2 linked regions of the Sporosarcina pasteurii genome follow. Each later gene encodes a partner of the first gene's protein in a complex. Links are inferred from orthologs where the notes say so. Each region holds a gene or a part of one and is shown on either strand. Other genes may lie near its edges.

Region 1 (3,579 bases):
TAATTTGCTCAGAGAGGGTATTGATATTCCAGAAGTGTCACTTGTTGCGATTCTTGATGCTGACAAAGAAGGTTTTTTACGTTCTGAACGTTCATTAATTCAAACAATTGGAAGAGCAGCTAGAAATTCAGAAGGGCATGTCATTATGTATGCAGACCGCATGACAGATTCGATGACTAAAGCTATTAGTGAAACGGAAAGACGTCGTGAAATTCAAGAGGCTTATAATAAAGAGCATGACATTACACCGAAAACAATCAAGAAAGAAATTCATGAAGTAATCCGTGCTACAGAAGTTGCGGAAGAACGAGAAACGTATCTTGATAAAATTACACATGGTAAGAAACTAACGAAAGAAGAGAAAGAGTCTATGTTAACGGTTCTTGAGAAAGAAATGAAAGAAGCCGCGAAAGATTTGCAATTCGAACTAGCTGCTCAGTTAAGGGATGCCATTTTAGAGTTAAAGGCAGAAAGGTAGAATTAATTATGAAAAACAAGGAGATTGTTATACAAGGAGCAAGGGCGCATAATTTAAAAAATATAGACGTCAATATTCCTCGTGATGAACTCGTCGTTGTGACGGGTTTATCGGGGTCGGGAAAATCATCCCTAGCATTTGATACCATTTACGCAGAAGGACAACGGCGATACGTTGAGTCTCTTTCCGCTTATGCACGTCAGTTTTTAGGCCAGATGGATAAGCCGGATGTCGATGTTATTGAAGGGTTATCACCAGCGATTTCAATCGACCAGAAAACAACGAGTCGAAATCCTCGTTCAACGGTTGGTACGGTAACGGAGATTTATGATTATTTACGTCTGCTCTATGCACGAATCGGGAAGCCTGTTTGTCCGAAGCACGGCATTGAAATTACTTCCCAAACGGTTCAACAGATGGTTGACCGTTTAATGGAATTACCGGAACGAACACGAATTCAAGTACTTGCGCCTATTGTGAAAGGGAGAAAAGGAACGCATGCAAAACTTTTTGAAGATATTCGAAAAGAAGGGTATGTTCGTGTTCGTGTCAACGGCGAAACGTACGACTTAGACGATAATATTGAGTTGAATAAAAATAAAACCCATACGATTGAAGTTGTAATTGATAGGATTGTAATAAAAGAAGACATTGCCGGACGTTTAAGTGATTCTTTAGAGTCAGCACTCCGCTTGGCAGAAGGCACCGTGCTCATCGATGTGATTGATGGTGAGGAGTTGCTATTTAGTGAGCATCATGCCTGTCCAATGTGTGGTTTTTCGATAGGTGAATTAGAACCACGCATGTTTTCATTTAACAGTCCATTCGGTGCATGTGGGGAATGTGATGGCCTCGGTACAAAATTAGAAGTGGATTCATTACTCGTCATCCCAGACGACTCTCTATCATTGGAAGAACATGCGATTGCACCGTGGGAACCGACGAGTTCACAATATTATCCGGAACTACTGAAAACAGTCGCAAACCATTACGGTATAGCGATGGATGTCCCAATCAGTGAAATTCCAAACGATCAGTTAAATAAAATTTTACACGGTTCAGGTAATGAAAAAATTCGTTTTCAGTATACAAATGAATTTGGCGGTACGCGAGATAGTGATATTTATTTTGAAGGTGTATTATCGAATATCGCACGTCGCTACCGGGACACGTCTTCGGATTATGTCCGGGACCAAATGGAAAAGTATATGGCACAGCGCCCATGTCCAACGTGTAAAGGGTACCGTCTAAAAGCAGAGTCTTTAGCGGTAAAGGTGAATGATGTCCATATCGGGCAAGTGACAGAACGTTCGATTGTGGAAGCAGATAACTTTTTTAAAACTTTGAACCTATCTGATAAAGATCGTCAAATTGCTGAATTAATTTTAAGAGAAATAGAAGAACGCCTAGGCTTTCTGATTAATGTAGGATTAGATTATTTAACTTTATCGAGAGCTGCCGGAACACTTTCTGGTGGAGAAGCCCAACGAATTCGATTGGCGACCCAGATTGGCTCTAGGTTAACAGGTGTCCTCTATATTTTAGATGAGCCTTCCATTGGGCTTCATCAACGCGATAATGATCGACTCATCTCTACTTTAAAAAGTATGCGAGATATCGGAAATACGCTTATCGTTGTTGAACATGATGAAGATACGATGCTAGCAGCTGATTACTTGATTGATATGGGGCCTGGAGCAGGTGCTGCAGGTGGAACGGTTGTGTCAGCAGGTACACCTGATGATGTGATGAATGATTCGGATTCTTTAACCGGTGATTATTTAAGTGGTAAGAAGTTTATATCGTTGCCACTCGAAAGACGTCCAGCAGATGGTCGGAAAATTACAATTAAAGGTGCATCAGAAAATAACTTGAAAAAAGTCAATGTGGATATTCCACTAGGTCAGTTTATTGCGGTGACTGGCGTTTCGGGCTCAGGAAAAAGCACGCTTGTGAATGAAGTGCTTTACAAAACGTTAGCCCAAAAGCTAAATCGAGCAAAGCTGTTGCCAGGGAAACATAAATCGATTACTGGATTAGAAGAACTTGAAAAAGTGATTGAAATTGACCAATCCCCAATCGGACGGACACCGAGGTCAAATCCTGCGACTTATACGAGTATGTTTGATGATGTAAGAGATGTCTTTGCAGCGACGAATGAAGCGAAAGTACGCGGCTATAAAAAGGGACGCTTTAGTTTTAACGTAAAAGGTGGAAGATGTGAAGCTTGTCGTGGGGATGGCATTATTAAAATTGAAATGCACTTTTTGCCAGACGTGTATGTCCCATGCGAAATCTGTCACGGCAAACGATATAATCGAGAAACGTTAGAAGTACGTTATAAAGGAAAGAATATTGCAGATGTCTTAGGGATGACTGTAGAAGATGCACTCGTCTTTTTTGAAAACATCCCGAAAATCCGCCGGAAATTGCAAACAATTGTTGATGTAGGTCTCGGTTATATTAAACTTGGCCAGCCGGCGACGACTTTATCAGGCGGTGAAGCGCAACGTGTCAAACTCGCGTCTGAATTGCATAAACGTTCAAACGGTAAATCTATTTACATTTTAGATGAACCAACGACGGGACTCCATGCACATGACATTGCGAAACTACTCATTGTCCTCCAACGACTCGTTGATACAGGAAATACAGTCTTAGTGATCGAGCATAATTTAGATGTCATTAAAACTGTAGACCATATTATTGATCTTGGACCAGAAGGAGGCGACAAAGGTGGTCAAATCATTGCAACAGGTACACCAGAAGAAGTCGCCAAAGTCGAGAAGTCTTATACTGGAAAATATTTAAAACCGATACTTGAGCGTGACCGTCAGCGGATGAAGAAAATAATTAAAGATGCTGAAACGGTTGCTGATTGAAACTTTTTGGTTCACAAGTCGTATATATACTACTAACTTGAGGAAACTCAAACTAGGAGGATGAACGATGCAAGAGAAAAGAAAACGGATTTTGACGATGTTGGAGAACGGTGCAATTTCAATGGACGAAGCGCTAACGTTACTGGAAAATCTCAGTACAGAAAACCAAGATAATAATCAAAACCAAGCAGAGAAACCAAACCAAGATAATAATCAAAA
Region 2 (4,178 bases), 2.6 Mb from region 1 along the record:
ATATTTCAAGTGGATCCCCCTCTCGAATTCGAAGCGTTCTCCGAATTTCCTTTGGGATAACGACCCTTCCAAGATCGTCAATTCTACGGACGATTCCAGTTGCCTTCATACATAATGCCTCACTTTCCAGGAAATTAACATATATCTTCTATTGCTTTCCTAGTATGCTTCATATGTGGGCAAATTATGCAAAATTTCCTTTAGACGGATTTCGATGTAGCTGTTTCCTTGGTAGAACCCGGAAGTAATTTCATTAATGACTCAAGTACATCGAAACCAGTTTGCTTTCCTGTATGCTTTTCATCAATAGTTAACAGAAGTTGGTCACCGTCCATAGAAAAACCAATCGCACGTCCAAATTGCATAGATTCACTTAATAATTTTGCACCGTCTGTTTTAGCTGTCCCTTCAGGCGTGAACCTCACTTCAATTTTTGATCTTTGCTTTTTAATCGACTCCACACCAGCAATGCGCCCCCATACTTTCAACCTTGCAATACGAAGGAGTAATTCAGCTTCAAATGGTAAATCACCGAATCGATCAATCATTTCATCTACAAGCTCATTATATTCCTCTTCGCTATCAATCGCCTTTACACGCTTATACATTTGAATTTTTTGAAAGCTGTCACGAATATATTCTTCTGGAATATAAGCAGTCATGGAAAGGGATACTTCAACATCAGGAATATCCGCTTTAACAACACCAGTTTTTCTCTCTTCAATCGCTTCTTGCAACATTTGAGAATATAAGTCAAACCCAACAGAATCGATAAACCCATGTTGTTGCGATCCTAATAAATTTCCCGCGCCCCTAATCGACAGGTCACGCATCGCAATTTTAAAGCCCGAACCGAGCTCAGTGAATTCCTTTATTGCTTGAAGACGATTTTCTGCCACCTCTGTTAACACTTTGTCACGCTGGTATAAAAAGTAACCATAGGCAACTCGGTTTGAACGTCCAACTCGACCACGTAGCTGATACAACTGAGACAAGCCCATTCGATCTGCATCGTGAACAATTAACGTATTCACATTTGGAATGTCAATTCCCGTTTCAATAATTGTTGTTGTTACGAGGACGTCAAATTCACCTTCCAGGAAACTTAAAATTGTTGACTCTAGCATTGTTTCACTCATTTGTCCGTGTGCATATCCAACCCGCGCATCAGGGACAAGTTGTTTAATTTCATCGACCCTCTTCGTCATATCCTCGACTCGATTGTATAAGTAAAACACCTGACCACCACGCCCCATTTCACGTTCAATCGCTTCTCGCACTAGGGCAAAGTTATGTTCCATGACATAAGTTTGAACAGGGAAACGATCTGCTGGTGGCGTTTCAATAACCGATAAATCGCGGACCCCTAACATAGACATATGCAATGTTCGAGGAATTGGCGTTGCCGTTAGTGTAAGCACGTCTACATTTGTTTTTAATTGCTTCAAACGCTCTTTATGCGTCACCCCGAATCGTTGCTCTTCATCCACAATTAGCAATCCTAAATCTCGATAAACAACATCTTTCGAAAGCAAACGGTGCGTGCCAACAATTACATCCACCGTTCCCGCTTTCAATCCTTTTAATGCTTCAGTTTGTTGTTTTTTCGTCCTAAAACGATTTAGCAGAGATACTTCAATCGGGAACCCCTCAAATCGCTCTTTCATCGTTTCATAATGCTGTTGCGCAAGAATTGTCGTCGGTACTAAAAAAGCTACTTGTTTTCCGTCATTTACGGCTTTAAATGCCGCACGTATGGCCACTTCCGTTTTGCCATACCCAACGTCTCCACATAGCAATCGATCCATTGGACGAATGTTTTCCATATCTTGCTTTACTTCTTCTATCGAACGTAGCTGGTCATCTGTTTCTCTATACGGAAACGCATTTTCAAATGAACGCTGTAAATCATCATCTTTCGAAAAAGCAAATCCTTTTTCGGATTCGCGTTGTGCATATAATTTAATCAGATCATCTGCAATATCTTTAACTGCAGCAGAAACCTTACTTTTTGTTCGCTTCCAAGACGTCCCGCCAAGCTTATGCAAGGATGGTTCTTTTTCACCTGAAGCAATGTATTTCTGGATTAAATCTATTTTATCCGTCGGTACATAAAGTTTATCGTTTCCTTTGAAATGAATTTCCAAATAATCTTTTTCGATGTTGCCTTGAGACATCTTTTCGATACCGATATATTTTCCAATTCCATGATGCGCGTGAACGACATAGTCACCTGGTTTAATTTCAGAATAACTTTTAATCCGCTCCGCATTAGACATTTTTTGTGTACGAGTCCGTCGCTTCGGTTTCGCTTTAAATAATTCAGCATCTGTAAGTACCGCTATTCTATGGAGTGGCAATTCGAACCCATTTGACAAACCACCGTCTAGAATAAAAACTCCGCCTGTCTCCGAAGGGTTTCCTGTTAAGTTTGCCTCTATATCATAGTCTTCAAGTATCGCTTGAACTTTTTTCATTCGTTCTATACCATCAGCAAGAATAAACACATTGTAATTCCCGTTCTGCCATCGTTCCATTTCACTTTTTAACATTTGCATCTGACCGTGAAATTCTTGCATCGGTTTACAAGAAATTGTCATCGTCTTGCTCACAGTAATTCCTGGAACCGTACGAATAAATAAAGATAAGTAAAGCTTGCTTTGCGACAGCATTTTATTGATTTCATCAAAAGTAAATGATAATTTTGCGGAATGAACAATTTTCCCTTCTTCAATAAGCGAAATAGACCATTCCTCTTCTTCTGCCTCTAATGACCCAAGCACTTCTGTAATACGCCCAATTTCATCAAATACGACAATCCCATCAGTGGAAAAATAAGTCCCTAATGATGTCGGTTGTTCTTCTGCAAAAGAAGCGTATTTTAATATATCCTCAGGAACGTTTCCCTCTTGCATTAATGCTATGTCGTTTGAAATATGCATCGTTAAAAGTTCTTTTGATTCTTCGTTTTTTATCTTTCTCAAACTTACCGAAAGCTCTTGTTCCAACCTGTCCGCAATGGACTTTAAATCACCTTCAGTCCAAACAAATTCTGTTGCGGGTAGTATAGAAACGGATTCTAACTTTCCAATAGACCGCTGATCCTCAGCAGAGAATATTCGGATTGAATCTACATCAGTATCAAATAACTCTATTCGAATTGGATTTTCAAGATGAAGTGGATATAAGTCTAGTATCCCACCACGTAAAGCAAACTCTCCAGGTGCTGTTACCATATCCTGTCTTGTATAATTCATTGCAGTTAGTTTTTCAATCCATAGATCTATATCGATTGTGTCATCTATCTTTGTCGACAAACGATTTTCTAACCAACGCTTCTTATGTGGTAATAATCTACGCATCCCTGCAATGGGTGTAATATATACACCTTTTCCAACACGGACCATATGATCGATCGTTTCAATTCTTTGCGCGCGCAATTCATAGCTCGATACAGAAAACTCTGCGGCTACCAATTCTTCCGCAGGATAAAGGTGCACATACGAATCGCCAAACATCTTTACCAAATTCTCGTATGTACGTTGTGCCTGCAAAAGATTAGGCGAAACAATAAGGATTGGTTTTTCAATCGATTGCTGAAGCGACTGAAGAAATACTGGCTTTGCACCACCCGATAATCCAGCGATTAATTGACCATCGTTCCCACTCTTCAATTCTTCTACGAGTTTATGGATGTCGTTTTGTTGTTCGTAATATTTAATAAGTGCTTTCAAGATTTCACACCTGTCTTTCATCTTTCTTATTCGTTGATGCCTTATGTTATCTAGTAATCTGGTAATCTATTTGACTTTATAATAAAGAGGTGAAATTCGTTTATTTTAATGCTCTCCGTACACCTTTGGATGAATTAGTTAAGCAGAAAAAGCTTTGAACGCCCTTAGCGTCAAAGCAAATACCTATTGTAACCACTTTTTAAGCGTATAATAGCTTGGTGACTGTTGTAAGATTTGCTCACACTGCTCACAAATACAACGTACAGTTAATGTGCCATCGTCCTTGTAGGCTAGGAATCGTTCCTCCTCTTCCTCTGCGTCCATCTTTTTTATAAGCGCGAGTGCTTCAGCCGCTGATTCAAATGGAAGTGAACCTACTTCGGTATCGCAGTGTCTACAATGATAATGAATCTTCACTTGACCACCTACCCCTTTTCTTTTCAG

Evidence for each region. The genes of interacting proteins can lie anywhere in the genome.
Region 2: the proteins of uvrA (region 1) and mfd are in contact, whole or in part, in a crystal structure (PDB 4DFC), measured with the Escherichia coli proteins. The link is inferred for Sporosarcina pasteurii from one-to-one orthologs.

What each region holds. Positions count from the first base shown.
Region 1 is NZ_CP160452.1:2,672,181-2,675,759, reverse strand. The notes cover bases 95-3,560. They hold uvrA (excinuclease ABC subunit UvrA), read left to right. Parts: upstream 95-486; coding sequence 487-3,360; downstream 3,361-3,560. Other genes in these bases: AB1H92_RS12830 (DUF4097 family beta strand repeat-containing protein), read left to right, coding at 3,428-3,560; uvrB (excinuclease ABC subunit UvrB), read left to right, coding at 95-478. Outside these bases: more of uvrB, read left to right, coding at 1-94; more of AB1H92_RS12830, read left to right, coding at 3,561-3,579. UniProt on the Escherichia coli protein: The UvrABC repair system catalyzes the recognition and processing of DNA lesions. UvrA is an ATPase and a DNA-binding protein. A damage recognition complex composed of 2 UvrA and 2 UvrB subunits scans DNA for abnormalities.
Region 2 is NZ_CP160452.1:64,923-69,100, reverse strand. Bases 1-4,065 are described here. They hold mfd (transcription-repair coupling factor), read right to left. Parts: upstream 3,735-4,065; coding sequence 201-3,734; downstream 1-200. Other genes in these bases: AB1H92_RS00310 (anti-sigma-F factor Fin), read right to left, coding at 3,918-4,065; spoVT (stage V sporulation protein T), read right to left, coding at 1-109. In the rest of the region: more of AB1H92_RS00310, read right to left, coding at 4,066-4,151. UniProt on the Escherichia coli protein: Couples transcription and DNA repair by recognizing RNA polymerase (RNAP) stalled at DNA lesions. Mediates ATP-dependent release of RNAP and its truncated transcript from the DNA, and recruitment of nucleotide excision repair machinery to the damaged site.